2 regions of the Actinosynnema sp. NPDC020468 genome follow, and region 1 is predicted to be linked to the other one. Evidence: riboswitches for the same ligand, from Rfam matches in the RefSeq annotation. Region 1 holds a riboswitch; the other holds the start of a gene.
The links. A riboswitch is a leader RNA that binds a small molecule or an ion and turns the genes downstream of it on or off. The one in region 1 is predicted to bind cobalamin.
Positions count from the first base shown of each region.

Region 1 (7,266 bases):
CGGTCCTGCTCGTGGGTCATGGTTGCCGGCGGCCAGCCCCACTTCTCGCCGTACAGGGACCACAGGCGGTCGCGGGAGCCCATCACGGCCGGGTGGTCCAGGTCCACGTCGGACTCGCGGATCGGGCGCAGGTGGTGGCCGGTGCCCAGGTCCACTCGGGTCGGGTGGGCGAAGTCGGCGGGGAGCCAGGGCATGGGGCGGATTGTCGATCACGACGTCGTTCGGCGCCAACGAAAATCGGTGGCCCGGCGGGATTGGAGGTGGCCAGACTTGCCCGGTGGGTGACGATCTGGTGTTGCGCGTGGCACAACCCGGGGACTTGGATCGGATCGGCGCGCTGCTGACCGATCGGGGGACGGCCGACGACGCCGTCGACCACCGACTCGTGGTCGAGGACCCCGACGCCGGGTGGGAGCGGTGCGCGGTGGTGGTCGACGGTGATCGGGTGGTGTCCACCTTGACGCTGCTGGACGAGACGCTCCACCTGGGCGGGGTGGAGATCCCGGCCGGGCAGATCGAACTGGTGGCCACCGACCGCGCGTACGAGGGGCGCGGGCTCGTCCGGCGACTCGTGGCGTGGGCTCACGAGCTGTCGGCGCGGCGCGGGCACCTCACCCAGGTGATGCTCGGGATCCCGTACTTCTACCGGCAGTTCGGGTACGGGTACGCGGTGCCGATCTCGGCGACCCGGGCCGTCACCGGGAAGCCGGTCACCGAGGGGCACACGATCCGGCGGGCGACGGTCGCGGACATCCCGGCCATGGCGTCGTTGCAGGCGGGTGAGCAGGAGCGGGCGGATCTGTTCATGCCGCACTCGGCGGGGTTGTGGCGGTGGCTGGTCGAGCGCGCGGGCAGCACCGAGTGGGTGGTCGAGCGGGCCGGCGTGCCGGTGGCCACCGGGCGCACGACGCCTCCCGAGGAGGGGGTGCGGTTGTGCGAGCAGGCGGCGGTGGACGTCGACGCGGCACGGGCGCTGCTCGTGCTGTCCGAGGCGGCCGAGGTGACCGAGCGGCCGGACACGGTGGCGGGTGACGCGGTCGAGCCGTTCCTGGCGCCGGCGGCGGAGCAGGCCGAGTCGTACTACGTGCGGGTGGCCGATCCGGTGGCGTTGTTCGACCGGTTGCGGCCGGTGTTCGGGGCGCGGTTGCGGGACGCGGGGTTCGACGCGGGCGAGGTGCTGGTGTCGTTCTTCCGGTCGCACCTGCGGATGCCGTTCGCGGACGGGGTGGTCGGGCCGGTCGTCGCCGGTGGCCGGATGCAGGGTCCGGGTGCCGAGGGCGGTGCGGGCGTGGCTCCGGACATGGTGGCGGCGCTGCTGTACGGGCCGTGGGGCATGAAGGGGTTGCAGGCGCGGTTCGCCGACGTCTACCCCGGGCCGAAGGCGGACCTGATGTACGCGCTGTTCCCGCCGGTGCGGGCCGACCTGATGACGTTCTACATGCCGTGACCGACCGCCGCGCGTGATCGACTCGGTCACGTGACCGGAGCCGACGCGACCGAGTCGATCAGCCGGGCGGTGGTGTCGGCCGGTCGAGGTTCGTCCTCGAGGTTCGGCTTCGAGGTTCGTCTTCGGGGTTCGGCTTGTTCGGCTTCGGGTGGGCGTGGGTCAGGTGCCGTAGGTGGCGAACTCGAGGCCCAGGGCCGCGCCGGCGAGGATCAGGAGTGCGCCGGCGGCGGTCAGAGTGCGGCGGTAGGTCGGGTCGCTCAGTCGGCGGCGGGCTCGGGAGACCAGGGCGGCGACGATGACCTTGCCGCCGACGAGGGTCAGGTAGAAGCCGAGCAGGAGGGCGATTCCGGACGCGGGCGACTGGCGCCAGGTGGTGACGGTCAGCGGGCCGAGGGCCGTTGCCCACGCCACCCACGGGTGCGGGTTGAGGATGTTGATCAAGGCCGCGCGGTGGAGGGGGATGCGGGGCGCGTCGCCGGACAACGTGGCGGTGCGGGCTTCGCGGATGGTCTGCACGCCGCTCCACACCACGAACACCGCGCCGACGACGCCGATGACGGCCAGGGCTCGGGCCGGGAGTCGGTCCAGCACGAGGAGGGTGATCGCGACCACCACCGAGTCCGACAGCAGCGGGGCGCAGGCGGCCAGGGCGCCGGCGCGCCAGCCCGAGCGCAGGGCCGAGGTCACGACCAGGACCAACAGGGGGCCGGGGCTGATGCTCGCGGCCAACCCGAGGGCCAGCCCCAACCCCAGGGCGTTCACGACGGGCAGACTAGTCGGGTGTCCGACTACGCCCGCGTGCTGGCCGCGCTCCGCCGCGTCCGGGGTTTGAGCCCGTTCTTCGCCCTCGACGTCGGTCGGCCGGACGACGGGTGGCGGGCCGGAACCGAACTGCTCGACGGGCCGGCGCTCGGGGAGACCGTCGGGCGGATCGGCGAGCGGTACCGGGCCGGTGAGGCACGGGTGGCGGCGTCGTTGTTCTTCCTCGGGTACTCGGCGCGGTTGACGTGTCCGGTGGTCGCGGCGCACGCGGTGGGCGAGGCGGTGCCGGACATCCGGCCGGACAACGTGTGGTGGCACTACGGGCCGGAGGGGTTCCGGGTCAGGTTGCGGGAACCGGTGGGTGGGACGGCGACCGTCGCCGAGTCGTTGGCGCCGGTCGTGGCCGCGCTGCGGCGGGTCGTCCCGGTGGCCGAGGGACTGCTGTGGGGCAACGCCGCGTCGTCCATGGCGGGTGCGCTGCGCACGGTCGCGCGCAGCGGTGAGCGGACCGCCGAGGAGTGCGTGGACCTGGGCGAACGGCTGTTGGGCGAGCACCCGTTCGCCGGGTCCGGCGAGTTCGTGCCGTTCCCCGGCGAGGTGGCGTTCCGGCGGCGCAGTTGCTGCCTCTACTACCGCCTCGACGGCGGTGGCACGTGCGGGGACTGCCCGCTTCCGCCGAGGTGAGGTGCGTGACAACTCGTCCGGCCGGTTGTGCGCAGTGGTCCGGGAGATCTACGGTCACCTGCGCCGCAGTGGACGGGAAGCCGGTGTGAATCCGGCGCGGTCCTCGCCACTGTGACCGGGGAGCCGACCCGCCGAGAACGTCACTGGCCGCACGGTGCGGCTGGGAAGACGCGGGCACGGCGTCGATCCGGGAGTCAGGAGACCGGCTGCGGCACGTGTTGTTGTTGACCTTCCACGAGGTATGGAGGAGGCCGTCATGACGAGCCCCGCACTCCCCTTGACCGTTCCCATCCCGAAATGGGCCTACGCGGTGGCGCTCGTCGCGCTGTTCGTCGCGTGGGTCGTCCTCCAGGAGAACGGGATCGCGCTCGGCCAAGCGGCCGAGACCGTCCACGAGTTCTTCCACGACGGGCGCCACGCGCTCGGCGTCCCCTGCCACTAGGGGCTGGGACGCCTTGAGCACTTACAAGAGCTTCCTGCTGCGCGGAATCGCGGCGGGAGGCGTTGCCGGCCTGCTCGCCGGACTCGTCGGTCTGATCGTCGTCGAGGTTCCGATCAAGGCCGCGCTCGCCATCGAGGAGGCGCGCGCGGCGACGGAACCCGCCGAAGAGGCAGGTCACGAGCACGCCGAGATGTTCGGCCGCGGCACCCAGCTGCTCGGTGGCGTGCTCGCCGCCGTGGTCGTCGGCCTGGCCGTCGGCGCGCTGTTCGCGACCGCCTACGCGGGGTCGCGACGCTGGTTCGTCAACCGCACCCCGTTCAGCCGCAGCGTCACCCTGGCGCTGGCCGTGTACGGGGCGGCGGCCGTGCTGCCCGCGATCAAGTACCCGGCGAACCCGCCCGCGGTGGGCAACCCGGACACCGTGGACTACCGCACGGTGCTCTACCTGGGCGTGATCGCGGCCGGTCTGCTGCTGGTGTTCGCGGCGAGCTTCCTCGCCTCGAGGCTGGCACACCTGCCGCAGCCGATCTCGTCCACGATCGTCACGGTGGCCGTGGTGATCGGCGTGGTCCTGATCCTGGTGCTGTTCCCGGCGCCGCCGGATCCGGTGCCCGCCGACATGCCGAGCGACGTGCTGTGGGACTTCCGCGTCGCGTCGCTGTTCGAGACCGCCGCGCTGTGGCTCGGACTCGGCGTGGTGTTCGGCCTCCTGATCGACCCCGCGACGAGGAACGCGCAGGTCAAGCAGGTGTCAACGGTCTAGCAGCCCGGCGAGCGTCGCGCGGTCGACCCCTTCGAGGGTTTCCCGGAACACGCGGCGCTCGCCTTCGGGCACCGGCACGTCGCACGGCACCACGAGCACCGTGCAGCCTGCCGCGACGGCCGAGCGCACGCCGGTGGGCGAGTCCTCCACGGCGACGCAGCGCGTCGGGTCGACGCCCAGCGACCGGGCCGCCCTGAGGTACGGCTCGGGCAGCGGCTTGTTCAGCCCGTCCACCTCGTCGCCGCACACGGTGATGTCGAACAGGTGACGCCCGATCGTGTCCAGGGCGACCTCGGTCAGCCCGCGCTCGGTGGAGGTGACCAGCGCCATCGGGATCCCGGAGTCGCGGACCGCGCGCAACGCCTCGGGGGCGCCCGGCCGCCACGGCAGCCCGGCGCGGAACACCTCCTCGGTGCGGCGCTTGATCCACTCCCCGCCGTCGCGCAGGTCCGCGTCGGTCGGTTCCACGCCGACCTCGGCGAACAGCAGGGTCATGGTCGTCAGCGTGTTGGAGCCGACCATGGCCTGCCTGGTGGCGTGCGACAACGTGCCGCCGAGCTTCTCGGTGAACTCCCGCAGCGGGATGTCCCAGAGCTTCTCCGAGTCCAGCAACGTGCCGTCCATGTCCCACAGCACGGCTTCGAGGCCCACCGCGTCCCCTCCCGATCCGGACGATTCCGCGCGATCGGGCACCAGTCTCCCCTGATCGATCCCGAACCCGGGCACGCGGGCGGCGAAGAACACATCCGCCGAGGGTGAAAACGATGATCGACCGGAAGGTTCGCGCAGTTCGCGGCGGGTGTACCCGGCCCGGCCCCGAGACACGCGCCGACGCGCGCCACGCCTACGGCGTCGGGGGCGCGCCGAGGGTCGTAGTCTGACGCCGTGACCGATCCGGACCAGGCCGCCCAGACACCCTTCGACCCCGCGAAACCGCTCACCAACCCGATCATGGTGGCGGCGTTCGAGGGTTGGAACGATGCGGGCGACGCAGCCAGCACGGCGATCGAGCACCTACAACTCACCTGGGACGCCACGCCGCTGGCCGAGATCGACCCCGACGACTACTACGACTTCCAGGTGACGAGACCGACGGTCCGCATGGTGGACGGAATCACCCGGCGGGTGGAGTTCCCGACCACCCGGCTGTCGGTGTGCCGCCCGCCGGGCTCGTCGACCGACGTCGTGCTGGTGCACGGGATCGAACCGAACATGCGGTGGCGGAAGTTCGCGGCCGAGTTGCTGGAGCACATCGACAACCTGGGCGTCACCACCGTCGTGACCCTGGGCGCGCTGCTGATGGACACCCCGCACACCCGGCCCGTGCCGGTGACCGGCACCGCCTACGACGCGGCGGCGGCCGCGAAGTTCGGGCTGGAGCGGTCCCGCTACGAGGGTCCGACGGGCATCGTGGGCGTGTTCCAGGACCTGTGCGTGCAGGCGGGTGTGCCGGCCATCTCGTTCTGGGCCGCGGTGCCGCACTACGTGTCGCAGCCGCCGTCGCCGAAGGCCACCCTCGCGCTGCTGCACCGCGTGGAGGAGGTGCTCGACGTCGAGGTGCCGCTGGGCGCGCTGCCGGAGCAGGCCGAGGAGTGGGAGCGCACGGTCAGCGAGATGGCTGACGAGGACGAGGACGTGCGCAACTACGTCCGGGCGCTGGAGGAGCGCGGCGACGCGGAGATCGAGATCACCGAGGCCAGCGGCGACGCCATAGCGGCCGAGTTCGAGCGCTACCTGCGCCGCCGCGGCCGGGGACCGGGCCGGGGTCCGACGGGCCTGTAGGCGGCCGCGGCGCGCGTCACACCACCGGATCACGCCGCCGGGGTACCGGAACGCGCCGCGCGCGGGTTCCTCCCGACGGAGGACGACCCGGCGAACCCGGACCACGCGCGCGGGTCCCGGCCTCCGGGGTCCGACCGGCCGCAGGGTCCTCACAGGGGCTCGACGGCGCGCGGGTCCGGCGGGGAAAGCCCCGATCGCACGAGGTCCGGACGGAGAGGCCCGCACGCGCGGAGTCCGGCGGAGCGACTCGGGGCCTGGACGGAGGACCCGGCGGCAGGACACGTGGTCCGGGCAAGGGGACCCGGCAGGGGCGTGGTCCGGACGGAGGTCTCGCGAAGATGTCGGTGGCACGGGGGACGATCGAACCGGGGGCCGGAGGCCACCCCCGACGTCGGATCGCCGTCGCGGCGCTGTACGCGGGTGGCTTCCTCGGGCCGTTCGGCGGCGCGGTCACGTCGTCGGTGCTGCCCGAGATCGGCGGGGACTTCCGGGTGTCGGCCGGGGTGGCCGCCGGATCGTTGACCGCCTACCTGCTGCCGTTCGCGGCGCTCATGGTGGTGTCGGGGGCGTTGGGCGCGCGCTGGGGCGCCCGGCGGACGGTGCTGGTGGCGTACGTGGTGTACGCGCTGGCGTCGGTGCTGTGCGTGGTCGCGTGGACGTTCCCGGTCCTGCTCGCCGGTAGGGCGCTCCAGGGCGCGGCGAACTCGTTCACCACTCCCCTGCTGCTGGCGACCATCGCGGCGGTGACGCCGGCCGAGCGGTTGGGGCGCAGCCTCGGGTTGTTCGCGTCCATGCAGGCGGCCGGGCAGACGACGGCGCCGCTGGTCGGCGGGCTGGCGGCCGAGGTGTCGTGGCGGTGGGCGTTCGCGGGAGCGGCCGTGGTGGCGGTGGGGCTCGCGGTCGGCGGGCTGCCCGCCGACCCGCCGCGCGAACAGCGACCGGGACTGCGGAGCGCGTGGACGTGGCGCACGCTGCGGTTGGCCGGCACCGGGATGGTGGTGTGGGGTTGTCTCGGCGGGTTGTCCTACCTGGTGGCGCTGCGGCTGGGTGACGACTTCGGCCTCACGTCCGGCGAACGCGGGCTGCTGCTGACCGGGTTCGGGGTGGCGGGCATCGCGACCGCGCGGCTCACCGGCTGGTTCGTCGACCACGTCGGTCCGCGCCGGTCGGCCCGGGTCGGCGCGGTGGTGGGCGCGGTGGTGGTGGCGCTGGTGGGCGTGCTGCCGAACCTGGTCGCGGTCGGCGTGCTGTGGGCGGCGGCGGGCGCGTTGTCGCAGGCCGTGGTGGTCGGGTTGAACGCGATCGCGTTGCGCGGCGACACCCCGGGCGGCTCGGTGTCGGTGGTGCAGGCGCTGCGGTTCCTGGGCGCGGCGGTCTCACCGCTCG
Region 1 covers NZ_JBFAEO010000010.1:114,445-121,710, forward strand. Annotated here, with positions in the region: gene AB0G50_RS10475 (GNAT family N-acetyltransferase) at 1-194, opposite strand, end outside; gene AB0G50_RS10480 (GNAT family N-acetyltransferase) at 278-1,447, shown strand; gene AB0G50_RS10485 (LysE family transporter) at 1,607-2,209, opposite strand; gene AB0G50_RS10490 ((2Fe-2S)-binding protein) at 2,228-2,893, shown strand; cobalamin riboswitch at 2,928-3,119, shown strand; gene AB0G50_RS10495 (CbtB-domain containing protein) at 3,150-3,335, shown strand; gene AB0G50_RS10500 (CbtA family protein) at 3,349-4,098, shown strand; gene AB0G50_RS10505 (HAD family phosphatase) at 4,087-4,749, opposite strand; gene AB0G50_RS10510 (PAC2 family protein) at 4,984-5,880, shown strand; gene AB0G50_RS10515 (MFS transporter) at 6,219-7,266, shown strand, end outside.

Region 2 (7,266 bases), on a different contig from region 1:
TCGGCCACCACCTCGCCGTCGGCCACCACGACCACCCGGGTCGCGTACTCGGCCACGAACTCCACGTCGTGCGTCGCCAGCACCACGGCGTGCGCGTCGAGGTCCCGCAGCACCGCCGCGAGCCGCGACTTGGCCGGGTAGTCCAAGCCGCGCGTCGGCTCGTCCAGCAGCACCACGCGCGGCCTCGGGGTCAGCGCGATCGCCAGCACCAGCGCCAACCGCTGCCCCTCGGAGAGGTCGCGGGGATGCCGGTCGGCGGGCACGCCGGGCGCGAGCGAGTCCAGCAACGCCCGGCAGGCGCCGGGTTCGCGACCCGACTCCCGGTCCGCCTGCGCGCACTCCAACCCGACCTCGTGCAGGTACAGCAGGTCCGACGGCTGCTGCGGCACCAGCCCGATCGCGGACCGCCTGGCCACCGGTTTCCGCGACGCCGGGTCGACGCCGTCCACCGCGACCACGCCGCCGGACCGCTTCCCGGTGCCCTGCACCGCCCACAGCAGCGAGGACTTGCCCGACCCGTTGCGGCCCATCAGCGCGACCCGCTCGCCCGCGCCGACCACCAGGTCGACCCCGCGCACCGCCTCGACCTCGGCGTACCGGACCCGCACGCCGGTCGCCGTCAGCACGGGCGCGGTCGGCGCGACGACCGGCGCCGGGGGAGCGGGCAGCCGGTCCCGCAACGGCGCGGCGAGCCGGCGGGCGTCCCGGATCGACACCGGCACGGGCTCCCAGCCCGCGAGTTGTCCCAGGCGCACCACCGGCGGCGCGACCGGCGCGGCGGCGAGCACCCGGCCCGGGTCGCCCGCCGTCACCACGCCGTCGTGCAGCCACACGACCCGGTCCGCGTACTGCGCCACCCGCTCCAGCCGGTGCTCCGCGATCACCACGGTCATGCCCAGGTCGTGCACCAGCCGGTGCAGCGCCGCCAGCACGTCCTCCGCCGCGCCGGGGTCCAGCGCGGACGTCGGCTCGTCCAGCACCAGCACGCGCGGGTGCGCCGTCAGCGCCGCGCCCACCGCCACCCGCTGCTGCTGCCCGCCGGAGAGCCGCGCCACCGGCCGGTCGCGCAGGTCGGCCAACCCCAGCAGGTCCAGCGTCTCCTCGACCCGCTTGCGCATCACCGGGTTCGGCAGCGCGAGCGATTCCATCGAGTAGGCCAGCTCCTCCTCCACCGAGTCCGTGACGAAGCCGGCGAGCGGGTCCTGCCCGACGAACCCGACCACGTCGGCCAGTTCGCGCGGCGGGTGGGTCGCGGTGTCCCGGCCGTCGACCAGCACGCGCCCGGTCAGCGTGCCGCCGGTGAAGTGCGGCACCAGGCCGTTCACCGCGCGCAGCAACGTCGTCTTACCGGACCCGGTGCGTCCCACGACCAGGCACAGCTCGCCCTCGGGCACGTGCAGGTCGACCCCGCGCAGGGTCGGCTCCGCCGCGTCGGCGTAGGTGACGGAAACGTCCTCGAACCGGATCATGTCCTCTTCCGATCGGCGATGAGCACCGGCGCGAGCGCGACGAGCAGGCCCAGCGCGGGCAGCAGCGGCAACCCGGGCGCCACCAGCGGGACGGTGCTCGGCGACAGGTCCGCGCCACCGAGGTCGGCCGGCGCGAGGAACGTCGCCAGTGCCGCCACCAGCCCGGAACCCACCACCAGCGCCTCGCGCGCGCCCCAGCCGTCGGGGCGGTACCGGGTGCGCCGCACCCGCCGCGACCCCGTCCACAACCCGGCGACCGCGAGCACGGACCCGGCCGCGAGCATCGGCGCGCCCACGACCGGCGGCGCGCTGCCGTCCAGCAGCCCGTACGCGCCGACGCACAACCCCATCAGGCCGCCGATCACCAGCACACCGGTCAGCACCCTGGTCGACCTCGGCACGCCCGCGGTCCGGCCGTACCCGCGCGAGTCCATCGCCGCCGCCAGCACCAGCGACCGCTCGAACGCGTCCTCCAGCACCGGCACCATCAGCACCCGCACCGCCCGGACCCCGCGCACCGCGTCACCCCGCAGCGCCCGCGCCCGCCGCACCGCGCCGGCGCTCGCGACCAGCTGCGGCGCCACCGTCAACCCGACCACCACCGCCACGCTCACCTCGTACAGCGCGGCCGGCAGCGACCGCAGCAGCCGCTTGGCGTTGGCCAGCGCGTTCGCCGCGCCGACGCAGCACAGCAGGGTGGCGAGCTGAAGTCCTTGGCACAGCGCGAAAACCAGGCCCTCGGCGGTGACCGGGCCGCCCAGCCGGATGCCCGCGGCCCAGTCCGGCAGCGGCACGCGGGGCAGCACGAACAGCGTCGTCGCGCCCTCCATGCCGCCCAGCAGCACATGGAACACCACCCGGATCGCGATCACCACCAGCCCGAACCGCAGGAAAACCCCGTAGGCGCTCGCCCACGGGGTGTCCTGGCGGCACAGCACGGCGACGAACCCGGCCACCGCGATCACCAGGCCGAGCAGCACCGGGTTCGTGGTGCGCGAGGCGACGGCCGCCAGTGCCACCGCCCACAGCCACCACGCGCCGGGGTGCAGCCTGCTCACCCGGCCGCCTTGCGCCGCCGTGCGACCAGGAACGCGACGCCGCCCAGCACCGCGATCACCGCCAGGCCGACCACCAGCCCGACGGGGCTGCCCCGGGTCGCGGTCGGCTCGACCGCCACCGAGGTGGCCGACGGACCGGCCGCGCTCGAGGACACCGAGGACTCCGACGCTGCGGACGACCCCGAGGACTGGGCCGACGCGGAGGTCGACGACAGCGCGACCGACGAGCCCGTCGTGGTGACCGCGGTGGTGGTCGTGGTCGCCGCGGGTTGGCCGGGTTGACCCGGTTGTGCGGGTTGACCCGGTTGACCCGGTGCGGTGAGCGCCGGTTGACCCGGCTGCTGCGGGGTGGGTTTCGGCTGTGTGGGCTGCGGAGCGGGCTGGGTCGGACGCGGGGGAGCGGGCGGCGCGATGCCGGGTTGCTCGCCCGAGCCGAACGCCCAGCCCTCGACCGAGCCCGCCGGCGGGTCGTACGAGCCCGCGCCCAGGTCGCTGTAGCTCCAGGAGCCGCCGGGCGGTGCGTGCCAGTACGACCAGTACGCCGTCGCCGGTGAGGCGTTGACGCACGGGTCGGCCGCGGGCTTGGCGTTGATCCGGCACACGAAACCCGGCTGGCGGGAGGCGAACGTGTAGCCGAAGCCCGCCGCCTGCATGGCGGCCAACCCGGTCGCCGGGTCGCCCGCCGCGCACCCCGTCTGCACGCCGCCGCCCAGCGACCGGTAGTCCACCACCACCGTCACCCCGGAGCAGTCGGCCGCGTGCGCCGCCGGGGCGGTCGGCCCCAGCAGCGCGCCGACGACCAGTGCGAGCCCTAACGCCCGTCTCACGGAGCCGTCGACGGGGCCTGGCCCGAGCCGAACGCCCACCCTTCGACACTGCCGGGAGCGGGGTCGTACCCGGCCGCGCCGGACGTGCTGTAGGTCCACGTGCCGCCGGGCTGGGCGTGCCAGTAGGACCAGTACGCGGTGGCCGGGGCGCCGTTGCACGGGTTGGGCAGCGCGTTGATCCGGCACACGAAACCGGGCTGCCGCGGCACGAACGCGTAGCTGAAGCCCGCGCCGGTCAACGCGGTCAGCCCGCTGGTGGGGTTGCCCGGCGCGCACTGGGTGGACACGCCGCCGCCCAGCGCGCCGTTGTCGACCACCACCGTGACACCGGACGTGCCGGCGCACGCGGCGGCCCGCGCGGCGGGGGAGACCGCCACCTGCAACCCGACCGCGGCCAGCACCGCGGTCACCACCGACAGGGTCTTCCTCATCGCCTGCGCTCCTTAGCCGTCGTGAACCTCTTGCGGGCCAACACCGTCGTGAGCACGCCCGCGAGCAGCAGCAGCGTCCCGAGCCACAGCGCGGGCGCGACGTCCACGCCGGTGTAGGCGAGGGTGCTGCCGGTGCCGCCGTACACCACCGGTGCCACCTCGTCCGTGGTGGTGGTCGTGGTGTCCTCCGCCGACGTCGTCGTGGGGTCGGTGGTGGTCGTGCCCGGATCCGCGGTCGTCGTGGCAGTGGTGGTGGACGTGGGTGTCGTCGTGGACGTGGTGGTCTGGCAGTCCGGCGCCGGCGCGGGTCCGGCGTCGCCCTCGGGGGACAGGTCGGCGAAGTTCACGCCCACCAGGCCGGTGATCGCCTGCGGGGTCGCGCGCACCGCGCCGGCCGGGGTGAACGCGGTCGCGTCGTAGGGGATCGCGCCCCGCCGGTCGGCCTCGCCCGAGCACCCGACCTGCAACCCGGTCAGGTACTCCCCGGCCTTGGTCGCGGCGTCGGACCGGCCACCCGCGCGCAACGCCTGCGCGGCCAGGCCGGTGCTGTTCGCGTTCACCGTCCCGGTGGGCGGCGTGCCGGAGAACCCGCCGTCGGCGGTCTGCTTCGCCACCAACCAGTCCAGGGCCTTGGTCGCGGCCTCGGTCCGGCCGGCCTTGAGCAGCGCCTGCACGACCATGCCGGTCGAGTCGACGTCGGACTTGCACTCGGCGAGGCCCGGGTAGAGCGGGAAACCGCCGTCCGGGCACGCGGAGCCGGCGAGGAAGTCGACCGCCTTCGCGGGCGCGCCGCCCGCCCCGGTCAGCACGAGCACCGCGAACGCCTGGCCGAAGTTGTTGGACGTGTCCTCGTAGTCGGACTTGTCCCGGTACCGACCGGTGCCCGGGTCCAGCAGCGCGCCCAGCCGGGTGATCAGGTCGACGCCGCCGAACGCCCTGGGGTCCTTGCCCTGCGCCTGCGCGGCGAGCGCCAGCTTCGCGATCGGGGCCGGGTACTCGCCACCCTCGCCGTCGGTGACGTACCCCTCGATCACGTCGGGCTTCGCCAGCCACGCGATCATCTTGTCCGAGTTGTCCCGGGCGACACCGGCCGCGTCGAACGCGAACAGCGCGTCGATGGTGAGACCCTGGTCGTCGAAGCCGTCGCGCTGGAGGCGTTCGCCGTCGAGCAGTTGGCGGGCGAGCCACCCGGCGGCGGCCTTCTCGGGGGAGGTGGTGGTCGGCGTCCGGGCCGAGGCGTGGCTGGCGGGCACGGCGACGAGCGTCGCGAGAGCCGCGGCCAGGACGGCGGCGGTCCGTCTGAACGACATGGTCGACCTTTCCGGGTGCGGGCACGACCGAACCCGGACAGCACGAGGCCGCCGCCGGGCTCCGTGCCGTGGTCCTCGACGGCGTTGTGGAGCGCTGCGCGCGGCGGGTGTTCGGGCTCGTCCCAGCGGGACCTACCGTTGCGGGTCAGCGCCGGATTCCCACCGGCTTCCCCCGTCCACGCGCGATTGCCGATCATTTGTCACCCGGGTTGTCGTGTCAATCCGCCTGTAGCGCGATGCTGCTCACCCTGGTGGAGGGCTACCGTCGATCAACGAAAATGGACAAGTGAGGTGTCGGATGACGACTCTCGCCTCGGTGCGCGACGGTCTGGTGGCCTGGGTCGCACGGCGATCGGTCACCAGGTGGGTCATGGGTCGCATCGGTTCGCGAGCCCTGTCGCTGCTCCCGGACGCGGCGTTGGTGCCCTTGCGCCGGGACGGCGTCGAGCCCGCCGCGGCGATGGAGCGGCTGCGGCTGACCGGTCCGGTGCACCGCCTGCCGGTGCCGTTCGGGGTGCGGGTGTGGCTCGTGACGGGGCGGCCGGAGGCCAAGGCGGTGCTCGCGGACACCGACGCCTTCAGCAACGACTACGCCCGGCTCGGCGCGGCGGTCGGCCGGATCGAGCAGGCGCCCGGCGGCCTCGGGTTCGCCGACCCGCCCGACCACACCCGGCTGCGCAAGCTGCTGACGCCGGAGTTCACCATGCGGCGGCTGTCGCGGCTGGTGCCGCGGATCGACCAGATCGTGACCGAGCGGCTCGACGCCATGGAGGCCGCCGACGGGCCGGTCGACCTGGTCGCGGAGTTCGCGCTGCCGATCCCGTCGCTGACCATCTGCGAGCTGCTGGGTGTGCCGTACGCGGACCGGGCGCGGTTCCAGGAGTTGGCGGCGGCGCGGTTCGACCTGTTCGGCGGTGCGACGTCGGCGCTGGGCGCGATCTCCGAGTCGCTGGAGTACATGCGCGAGATCGTGCGGCGGGAACGGCTCGACCCGGGCGACGGGTTGATCGGCATGATCATCCGCGAGCACGGCGACGCGGTCGGCGACGAGGAGCTGGCCGGGCTCGCCGACGGCGTGCTGACCGGCGGGTTCGACACCACGGCGAGCATGCTGGCGCTGGGCGCGGTCGTGCTGATGGGCGACCCGGCGGCGCGCGCGGCGATGAAGGACGACGACGCCGCGGTCGGCCCGCTGGTCGAGGAGCTGCTGCGGCACCTGAGCGTGGTGCAGGTGGCGTTCCCGCGGTTCGCCCGGCACGACCTGGAGATCGCGGGCACCGGGATCAAGGAGGGCGACGTCGTCGTGGTGTCGCTCAGCGCGGCCGACCGCGCCGAGGCCGCCGCGTTCGACCCGACCCGACCGCCGTCGGCGCACCTGGCGTTCGGCCACGGCGCGCACCGGTGCGTCGGCGCCGAACTGGCCCGCATGGAACTCCGCGCCGCCTACCCCGCCCTGCTCCGCCGCTTCCCGAACCTCCGCCTCACCGACGACCGGCCGACCTTCCGCACCGCCTCGATCGTGCACGGCGTCGACCGGCTCCTGGTGCACACCGACTGACGGCCGGGTCTAGCCGGTGCGCACCCGCCGGGCCTCGGCGCGGGTGACCGGCGTCGGCGGCCGCACGCCGTGCAGGACGTGGGCCAGGACTTCGGCTCCCCGAACCACGCGTGGCCCCGGCCGGTTGTAGTAGGAGGGTCCGTCCAGGATCCAGACCTCCGCGTCCGCGGTCGACAGCGGCAGCACGGCGAGTTCGGCCTCGGTGCGCTCCGGCGGGAAGCCGCACGGCAGCAGCAGCACGACGTCGGGCCGGGCCGCCACGACCGCGTCCCACCCGATCGGGGAGGTGTGCTCGCCGGCCGAGGCCAGCAGCGGCTCGCCGCCCGCGCACGCGATCTGCTCCGGCACCCAGTGGCCCGCGGGCCACACCGGGTCCAGCCACTCGATCGCGGCCACCCGGGGCCGGGGTCGGTCCGCGACCGACGCGCGCACTGCGGCCAACCGCGACCGCAGCGCCGCCTCCTCGCGTTCCGCCACGTCCGGCACCCCCAGCGCCGCGCCCACCTCGCGCAGGCAGCCGAGCACCTCGTCCAGCGTCCGCGGCTCCAGCGACAGCACGCGCGGCCCGACGTCCATCACCCGCACCGCCTCCGACACCCGCCGGTAGGACAGC
Region 2 covers NZ_JBFAEO010000031.1:21,485-28,750, forward strand. Annotated here, with positions in the region: gene AB0G50_RS22195 (ATP-binding cassette domain-containing protein) at 1-1,469, opposite strand, end outside; gene AB0G50_RS22200 (energy-coupling factor transporter transmembrane protein EcfT) at 1,466-2,527, opposite strand; gene AB0G50_RS22205 (hypothetical protein) at 2,524-3,354, opposite strand; gene AB0G50_RS22210 (hypothetical protein) at 3,351-3,785, opposite strand; gene AB0G50_RS22215 (prenyltransferase/squalene oxidase repeat-containing protein) at 3,782-5,095, opposite strand; cobalamin riboswitch at 5,180-5,318, opposite strand; gene AB0G50_RS22220 (cytochrome P450) at 5,394-6,653, shown strand; gene AB0G50_RS22225 (cobalamin-binding protein) at 6,663-7,266, opposite strand, start outside.
Region 2: another riboswitch for cobalamin. It lies ahead of AB0G50_RS22215 (prenyltransferase/squalene oxidase repeat-containing protein); the one in region 1 lies ahead of AB0G50_RS10495 (CbtB-domain containing protein).